Regions from separate parts of the Mesorhizobium sp. M0618 genome, predicted to be linked through region 1. Evidence: predicted binding sites of a transcription regulator. Region 1 holds the regulator's gene; the other holds the start of a gene.
The links. Region 1 encodes HrcA, which represses chaperone genes, less so after heat shock. Its sites were predicted from a motif close to GTTAGCACTCNCNNNNNGNGAGTGCTAAC; they were not measured.
Positions count from the first base shown of each region.

Region 1 (4,709 bases):
TTCGGTGCGCTGCATGGCCATGCCGAAATCGCGCGATCCATCCGGGGTTTCGGCCCAGTTGGCGGTGTAGACGCCGGGCGCGCCGTCGAGCGCGTCGACGCACAGGCCGGAATCGTCCGACAGCGCCGGCAGGCCGGTCGCCTTGGCGGCGGCGAGCGCCTTGATGTAGGCGTTCTCCTCGAAGGTGGTGCCGGTCTCGTCAGGCTCCGGCAGGCCATACTCCTTGGCCGACTTGGCTTCGAAGCCGAACGGCCCCATCAGGTCGGCGAATTCGCGCAGCTTGCCGTCATTATGGCTGGCGACGACGATCTTCTTTCCGTCGAGAGAATGCATCAAAGGCCCCAGATTCGTGGCTCGGCGAATTCGATCGAATTGCCCGAGGGGTCGCGTATATAGATCGAACGGCCGCCCTGCGGCCATTCAAATTCGCTTTCGATAGCGATGTTCTTCGCCTCGAGATGCGCTTTCCAGCGCACGATTTCGTCGGCGGTCGTCGCAAAGCAGAGATGGCCTTCGCCGACCGTGCCGTGCGGCGGCACCGGCAGCCTGGCGTCGGACGCCGGCGGGATTTTGGTCGCCTCGGCGTTGAAGACGAGCAGCACGCCGGGGCCGCAGCGGAAGAAGAGATGCCGGCCGGCCACCTTGCCGAGGAGGGGGAGGCCGAGGATGTCGGTGTAGAAGGTTTCCGCTGCGGTCAGGTCGCTGACGTAGAGAGCTGATTCAAGGATGGCAGAGGGCATCACGAGGCACCCCCCTCTGCCCTGCCGGGCATCTCCCCCGCAAGGGGGGAGATTGGCTGTGGCCTCGCCGGCATTTCTCGCGCAACGTTGACTATTGGCGAAGGCCAAGACAGCATCTGATCTCCCCCCTTGCGGGGGAGATGGCCGGCAGGCCAGAGGGGGGTGTCTTGGCTCGGCATTCGAAACCTCAGGCCACTGCCATCTGCTGCAAACTCACCAACCGCTGGATGCCTTTCTTGGCCAGGCCCATCAAGTCCGCGAACTGCTCCTCGGAGAAAGGCTCGCCCTCGGCGGTGCCCTGGATCTCGACGATGCCACCCTTGCCGGTCATGACGAAATTGGCGTCGGTGCCGGCCGCGGAATCCTCAATGTAATCGAGGTCGATGACCGGCTGGCCGTCATGGATGCCGCAGGAGATCGCAGCGACATGGTCCTTCAGCACCTTGGCGACACTGGCCATCTGGCGCGCTTCCATCCAGCGCAGGCAATCATACAGCGCCACCCAACCGCCGGTGATCGAGGCGGTGCGGGTGCCGCCATCGGCCTGGATGACGTCGCAGTCGACGGTGATCTGCTGCTCGCCCAGCGCCTGCAGATCGACCACGGCGCGCAGGGAGCGGCCGATCAGCCGCTGGATTTCCAGCGTGCGGCCGCCCTGCTTGCCGGCCGAAGCCTCGCGGCGCATGCGCTCGCCGGTCGAGCGCGGCAGCATGCCGTATTCGGCCGTCACCCAGCCCTTGCCGGAATTGCGCATCCAGCCAGGCACTTTTTCCTCAAGGCTGGCCGTGCACAGGACATGCGTGTCGCCGAACTTCACCAGGCACGAGCCTTCGGCATGCTTGGAGACGCCGCGCTCGAAGGAGATGGCACGCATTTCGTCGAATTGGCGTTTGGAAGGGCGCATTCAGGCTGCTTTCTTGTCATTTTTCGGAATCTTGGCCGGCTTGTAACCGCATGGGACGCGTGGCGCAAAGGAAAATGGCCTGACGATCTGACGCAGACACCGGGTGATCTCACACAGACACCGGGTGATCTCACAAAGACACCGGGTTGCGCGGGTGCAGTGTAAGTCTATATCGTTGGGCCGGAGGTTTTTGGCCGTATGACCAAGGCAGTCGATCCCGCTTCGCAGTCGCCCGCGCTTCAGTCGCTCGATATGCGTTCCCGCGACATCTTCCGGCGCATTGTCGATTCCTACCTCAGGGACGGTGAACCGGTGGGCTCGCGCAGCCTGTCGCGTATCCTGCCGTCCTCGCTGTCGCCGGCGACCATCCGCAACGTGATGAGCGATCTCGAGCATCTCGGCCTGATCTACGCGCCGCACATCTCGGCCGGCCGGTTGCCGACGCAGGCCGGCCTGCGTTTCTTTGTCGATGCCTTCATGGAGCTTGGCGACCTTTCCGACGAGGAGCGCCGCGCCATCGAGGCACAGGTTCGGGCGTCCGGCTCGGGCGCGACGCTGGAGCACATGCTGACCGAGGCCAGCCAGATGCTGTCGGGCATGTCGCGCGGCGCCGGCCTGGTTCTGGCCGCCAAGAACGAGGTGGCGCTGAAGCACATCGAATTCATCCAGCTCGAACCGACCAAGGCGCTGGCGGTGCTGGTGTCGCAGAATGGCGACGTCGAGAACCGCGTCGTCGAGCTGCCTGCCGGCATCACCGTCTCGCAACTGCACGAGGCCTCAAATTTCCTCAACGCCCATATACGCGGCCGAACGCTTGCCGAGGCGCGGATCGAGATCGCCCGCATCAAGGAAGAGACCAGGGCCGCGCTCGACACGCTGTCGCAGGACCTGGTCGAGAAGGGGCTGGCGGTGTGGGCCGGCGCCGACAGTGGCCTGCCGGCACGGCTCATCGTGCGCGGGCGCGCCAATCTGCTCGAAAACGTCACCGCCCAGGCCGACATCGAACTGCTGCGCCATTTGTTCGAGGACATGGAGACGCAGGACGGGCTTATCCAGTTGCTTGACCTCGCCGAGCAGGGCTCGGGCGTGCGCATCTTCATCGGCTCGGAAAACAAGCTGTTTTCGCTGTCGGGCTCGTCGCTGGTTGTCGCGCCCTATCGCGACAAGGATGCCCGCGTCGTCGGCGCGCTCGGCGTCATCGGCCCGACCCGGCTGAACTACGCGCGCATCGTCCCAATGGTCGACTATACGGCGCAGCTGATTTCCCGCATGCTGCGCTGAGCTGATCCAACCGAGGAGACGACGATGGCGCTCGAAGAATTCAAGGCCCGGATCAGCCTGCTGCTGGAGGAGATGGTCAACCAGCCGGAGGACCAGCACGAGATCCAGGAGCAGTTGCGTGAAAAACTGCAGGAAATGCGCGCCATGGGATTGCCGCTGCCGGCTGACCTCGTCGAGTTGGAAAAACGCCTCGACGACGATTTTTACGCCGCCGGGACCTGAGCCGGGAAACCGGAAGCTTCCTCCACCTCATCGTGTGCCGTGGAACGATCGACGAGACCGCTCGTTCCTGTTCTCACGCCCAAACATTGGAGGACCGAATGATGCGTTTTGCCGGCCCCGCAATTTCCGCCGCACTGTTTCTCTCGACCGCTTCATTCGCCCAGCAGGCGGACGATCCGGTGCTCAAAGGCGCGGCCGCATTCGGCGACTGGCGAGCGGACAAGCCGGGCACACGCCGCCTGATCAGACCGGACGATCTGCCTAAGCCCTATGCCACCCGGTCGACCTCGAACAGCGCCGGCGTTGCGGACATGCCGGCAGACGCGAAGCTGCAACTGCCGCCGGGGTTCTCGGCCGAGCTGGTTGCATCGGGCATCGACAATCCACGCGTCGTGCGCGTCGCGCCGAATGGCGACCTGTTCGTCGCCGACAGCGAGGCCAACCAAGTCCGCATCTACCGTCTGGCCGAAGGCAGTGCGAAGCCTGCGCAGGACGGCATCTTTGCCGGCAATCTCAACCAGCCCTATGGTATTGCCTTCTATCCGCCAGGCGCTGACCCGCAATGGGTCTATGTCGCCAATAGCGACAGCATCGTGCGTTTTGCCTACCGCAATGGCGACCTGAAGGCCTCCGGCGATCCAGAAACCATCGTCGACAACATCCCGGCCAATCACCACTGGACCCGCGACATCGCTTTTTCGCCGGACGGCAAGACGCTTTATCTGTCGGTCGGCTCGGGATCGAATGTCGCCGAGGACATGGGCCAGGAGCCGAAGGGCGGACTCGACGCCTGGGCGGCGTCGCAGGCGCTCGGCGCGCCATGGGGATCCGAAGATGGCCGCGCCGATGTGCTGGCCTTCGATCCCGATGGCAAGAGCGGCCGCATCGTTGCCACCGGCCTGCGCAACTGCTCGGGCATGACCGTGCAGCCGGCGACCGGCGCGCTGTGGTGCGTCGTCAACGAACGCGATGCGCTTGGCGACAATGTGCCGCCCGAATACGCGACCGTGGTCAAGGAGGGCGCCTTCTATGGCTGGCCCTGGTACTACATCGGCGACAATGAGGATCCGCGCCACAAGGGTGCGCGCCCCGATCTTGCCGGCAAAACGACCGTTCCCGATGTGCTGATGCAGGCGCATTCGGCGCCGCTCAACATTGCCTTCTACGAGGGGAAGAGCTTTCCGGCTGAATACAAGGGCGATGCTTTCGTCGCTCTGCACGGGTCATGGAACCGCGGCAACCGGACCGGCTACAAGGTGGTGCGGTTGCTGTTCAAGGACGGCAAGCCAACCGGCGAATATGAGGATTTCATCACCGGCTTCGTCGTCTCAAACGGCGAGGTGTGGGGGCGGCCGGTCGGCGTGGCGGTGGCCCTGGATGGCGCGCTGATCGTCACCGAGGACGGCAACGGCACCATCTGGCGTGTCACCCATGGCGACGGTCGTTCCTGAGCGCAACTCGCACAGGCGTGGTGCAATCGAATCCGAGTTTCAGGGAATTCACGCCCGCCGGGCTTTGTGCGATAGGATGCCGTGATAGCAGCGTCGCGCAAGGCCGCAACC
Region 1 is NZ_JAMYQH010000053.1:16,341-21,049, reverse strand. It holds gene rdgB (RdgB/HAM1 family non-canonical purine NTP pyrophosphatase) at 1-333, opposite strand, end outside; gene NKJ04_RS32595 (VOC family protein) at 333-743, opposite strand; gene rph (ribonuclease PH) at 928-1,644, opposite strand; gene hrcA (heat-inducible transcriptional repressor HrcA) at 1,843-2,925, shown strand; gene NKJ04_RS32580 (hypothetical protein) at 2,950-3,147, shown strand; gene NKJ04_RS32575 (PQQ-dependent sugar dehydrogenase) at 3,246-4,598, shown strand.

Region 2 (4,709 bases), on a different contig from region 1:
ATGGCGCTGGCGAACGCCGGTATTGCGCGCCACGACATCGGTCTGCTGTTGCTTGCCACCTCGACGCCCGACCATCTTCTGCCGCCGAGCGCGCCGCTGGTCGCACACAAGCTTGGCCTTGGCAGCGCAGGCGCGGTGGATCTGACAGGCGCCTGCGCCGGCTTCATCTATGCGCTGATGTTTGCGGACGGATTTACCCGCCTGCACGGCAAAGCGAGCCTTGTTATCGCCGCCAATATCCTCAGCCGCCGCATCAATCCAGCCGAGCGCGCAAGCTCGGTCCTGTTTGCCGATGCCGCCGGCGCCCTGGTGATCGGTCAGTGCGATGATGCTGATCGGGGCATTCTCGGTGCCTCGGTGGCTTCGGACGGCTCGCGATACGGGCTGATCCAGATTCCCGCAGGAGGAAGCAACAAGCCGTTCCACGGTGACCTCGATCTCGCGCAAACCCGAATGAGGATGACGGACGGCCGCGAAGTGTTCGCAAAGGCCGTCGAGATGATGACCAATTGCTCGATAAGCGCGCTAGCCGCTGCCGGAGTGCGGCCACACGATCTCGGCCGGTTCGTGCCCCATCAGGCCAATACTCGGATTTTCGACGCGGTCGGGAGGAACCTCGGCATCGCGGACCAAGCAATTGTCAAGACGATTGCCGAATACGGCAACTCTTCGGCCGCGACGATCCCGCTGTCGCTCTCGCTCGCCAACCAGACGGAGCCATTCCAGCCTGGAGAGAAAATCCTTCTGTCGGCGGCGGGTGCGGGTCTCAGCGGCGGCGCTCTCGTGGTTGGAATCTAGCCGGCCGGCTCACGCGCGCAGGACTGGTCATGAATGGGAATAGGGCAACAGAACCAATGCCAAAATGGCCTTCTGAAGCTCGACATGACCGAGCTGACGCAGCACGACCCCGTGCGAGCCTCTGGATGAGATCAAATGCATCACCTGTTGCATCATTCGTGCCATCTGAATAAAGCTCAAATACAAAGGGTGAGCCGCCCCATATATGTCTGATACCCGACATTGTTCACATAAAAGGCTCGATGCTTACACGCTCTTTGCTCTCTTCTCTTTGCTGTCTGCTCTTTTCTCTTTGCTCTTTGCTCTTTCGTCTTGACTAGCAGGAGCATGCGGCTTATCTCATTGCCGCGTTAGCACTCGCTTCCGCTGAGTGCTAAGCACGCTCCGGCAACGGAGAACCGTTCAACATCCGCACCAAGGACATCCAAAAATGGCAAAGTCGAATTTCCGGCCGCTGCATGACCGCGTGGTCGTTCGCCGGGTCGAATCCGAATCCAAGACCGCCGGCGGGATCATCATCCCGGATACGGCGAAGGAAAAGCCGCAGGAAGGCGAGATCATCGCCGTCGGCTCCGGCGCTCGTGACGAAGCAGGCAAGCTGGTCCCGCTGGACGTCAAGGCCGGCGACCGCATCCTGTTCGGCAAGTGGTCGGGTACCGAAGTCAAGCTCAATGGCGAAGACCTTCTGATCATGAAGGAATCCGACATTATGGGCATCATCGGCTGATATCAGGCCTTTCCTTCGCACCATCAAATCTGAATTTCGGGCGAGATGCCCAGGAGTAAAAAAATGGCTGCCAAAGACGTAAAATTCTCCCGCGATGCCCGTGAGCGCATGCTTCACGGCATCAACATCCTCGCCGACGCGGTGAAGGTCACCCTCGGCCCCAAGGGCCGCAACGTCGTCATCGACAAGTCGTTCGGCGCACCGCGCATCACCAAGGACGGGGTCACCGTCGCCAAGGAAATCGAACTTTCCGACAAGTTCGAAAACATGGGCGCGCAGATGATCCGCGAAGTTGCTTCGAAGACCAACGACATCGCCGGTGACGGCACCACAACCGCGACCGTTCTGGCGCAGTCGATCGTCCAGGAAGGCAACAAGGCCGTTGCCGCCGGCATGAACCCGATGGACCTGAAGCGCGGCATCGATCTGGCCGTGACCGAAGTCGTCGCGGCGCTCGGCAAGGCTGCCAAGAAGATCAAGACCTCCGAGGAAGTTGCCCAGGTCGGCACGATCGCCGGCAATGGCGACGAGTCGGTCGGCAAGATGATCGCCGAAGCGATGCAGAAGGTCGGCAACGAAGGCGTCATCACGGTTGAGGAAGCCAAGACCGCCGAGACTGAACTCGAGGTCGTCGAAGGCATGCAGTTCGACCGCGGCTATCTCTCGCCCTACTTCGTCACCAACGCCGACAAGATGGTTGCCGAGCTCGAGGACGTCTACATCCTCCTGCACGAGAAGAAGCTGTCCAACCTGCAGGCGATGCTGCCGGTTCTCGAAGCCGTCGTGCAGACCTCGAAGCCGCTGCTCATCATCTCGGAAGACGTCGAAGGCGAGGCCCTGGCCACGCTGGTCGTCAACAAGCTGCGTGGCGGCCTGAAGATCGCCGCCGTCAAGGCGCCGGGCTTCGGTGATCGCCGCAAGGCCATGCTGGAAGACATCGCCATCCTCACCGGTGGCCAGGTCATCTCGGAAGACCTCGGCATCAAGCTCGAGAACGTCGGCCTCAACATGCTCGGCCGCGCCAAGAAGGTGTCGATCTCCAAGGAGAACACCACCATCGTCGACGGCGCCGGCAAGAAGGCCGAGATCCAGGGCCGCGTTGCCCAGATCAAGCAGCAGATCGAAGAGACCACTTCGGACTACGACAAGGAGAAGCTGCAGGAACGTCTGGCGAAGCTCGCCGGCGGCGTTGCGGTGATCCGCGTCGGCGGTGCCACGGAAGTCGAAGTCAAGGAAAAGAAGGACCGCGTCGATGACGCCCTCAACGCGACCCGCGCGGCCGTCGAAGAAGGCATCGTTGCAGGCGGCGGCGTCGCTCTCCTGCGCGCTTCGGCCGACATCAAGGTCACCGGCGTCAATGCCGACCAGGCCGCCGGCATCAACATCGTTCGTCGTGCGCTGCAGGCTCCGGCCCGCCAGATCGCGGCCAACGCCGGTGCGGAAGCATCGATCGTTGCCGGCAAGATCCTTGAGAACAAGGGCGCGACCTTCGGCTACAACGCCCAGACCGGCGAATATGGCGACATGATCGCCATGGGTATCGTCGATCCGGTCAAGGTTGTCCGTACGGCTCTCCAGGACGCGGCCTCGGTCGCCGGCCTGCTGGTCACCACCGAAGCCATGATCGCGGAGGCTCCGAAGAAGGAGTCGGCTGGCGGCGGCGGCATGCCTGGCGGCATGGGCGGCGGCGGTATGGGCGGCATGGGCGGCATGGGCGGCATGGATTTCTAATCCAGCCCCTATCAACCTACAGCGGAAAGGGCGGCAGCAATGCCGCCCTTTCCTTGTGTGCCGAACATGATCGACAACTTGGAGTGCGTCCCGAGGATCTCGTCAGAATTAGGATCTTGTCCGATCGAGCAATTCGCGGGCTCAACCTGGTCAAACCGGCGCCCCCTACGAACTGCCCGATCCTTGAGGATTCCGCTGCGCGACAATCACGATGATTCATTCAGTTGGTAGCTATAGGCGGTGAATCATGAGGGGCATTGAGGAGCGTGGCAAGGCGCCCATCTCGGCATTTAACCCCATCGAGCGTGATATCCGAGACAATTCTCTCATCGGACCGGCGGCTGGCGTTGAAGGACCCGGTGAATCATCCTGTTCTATAGTGGAGCAGACGCGCTCTGAGCCTCAAGATCAAGCGTTTCCTCCTCTGAGTATCCTTGATCTGCCGCTGGACATTCTCGTTGATATTGCTGAGCGGCTCAGCCCGATGGATCTGCTGAGGTGTCGCACACAAATCAAGAGCTGCGTGTCGCCGCGATGATAGTCGCAACGCCTCAAGAAAGGCGGATCCAGGTTCAGGCTCGTCGTCGTGGCCGAGAGGCCTCGTGACCCCGACGACTGCGCTTCGGCCTTGTGGGGCCTCGGAGCGGGCGTGGCAGCGCTTGCACCTGAGCTCCAGCGGCGTCTCATCCTGCTTGAGCCCAGGTCTCAGACCATTGCCCTGGAGGGCCTCGGAGCAGGCGTGGGTGGCCTTTGGCCAACCTCCAGCGGCTTGTCTGCGGATTTCACTAAATTGGGACAGCCGTTTTAGTAAATCGCGAACAAGCGTTTCGCTAAGTCGCGGGCAACGGAAGCGATCGAGTTCCGGTTGCCTTTGCTGTTAGGAGTGATTGATTTCGGTTATTTCGCTGAAACGCTGAAACGCCATATCCAGCTTTTCCAACGGTAAATTGGGCACTGTCCAATACTTTATTTCTTGAAATCCAACGTTTTTGCCGCGCAGTGACGTTCGGACATAGCAAGGCCTGTCCCATACCTATGAATACGTTTGGCTGAAGCAGACCGATGGCTGCGCGTCGAAGCCGAAGCCGTCGAGTTCGCGGACAAACGGGAACTGCGCGATCTTGCTCGACATGAGCGTGTCGAGCTGGTCGCGGATGGCCGTCAACTTCAGCCGATCCAGGATTGCGATCAGCAGGTCATGATCTAGCGTCGTCATCACCAGCTCCCTCCGACCACCGCTTCGTACTCGGCGAGTGGCCGCAGCAAGGTGGCCGGGGATGATCTTGATGCGCTCGGCGCGCACCGGCCCTTCGAAGCCGGCAACGCCGACAAAAGGCTCTGTCGCAAACCTGGAAATGGGGGTGTGAACGGCCATTTCGGCCTGTCCGTCAGGCAGCGAGGATATCGAAACAGCGATCGACAGACTTGTAGTCATACCTCGCCTGTCGCTTGC
Region 2 is NZ_JAMYQH010000013.1:12,323-17,031, reverse strand. It holds gene bioZ (3-oxopimeloyl-[acyl-carrier-protein] synthase BioZ) at 1-798, shown strand, start outside; gene groES (co-chaperone GroES) at 1,229-1,525, shown strand; gene groL (chaperonin GroEL) at 1,589-3,256, shown strand; partial or broken gene NKJ04_RS15505 (ATP-binding protein) at 4,314-4,472, opposite strand; partial or broken gene NKJ04_RS15500 (IS6 family transposase) at 4,645-4,709, opposite strand, start outside.
Region 2: groES (co-chaperone GroES) is a predicted target of HrcA. The motif match lies at 1,148-1,176, and genes of this name have one in related genera.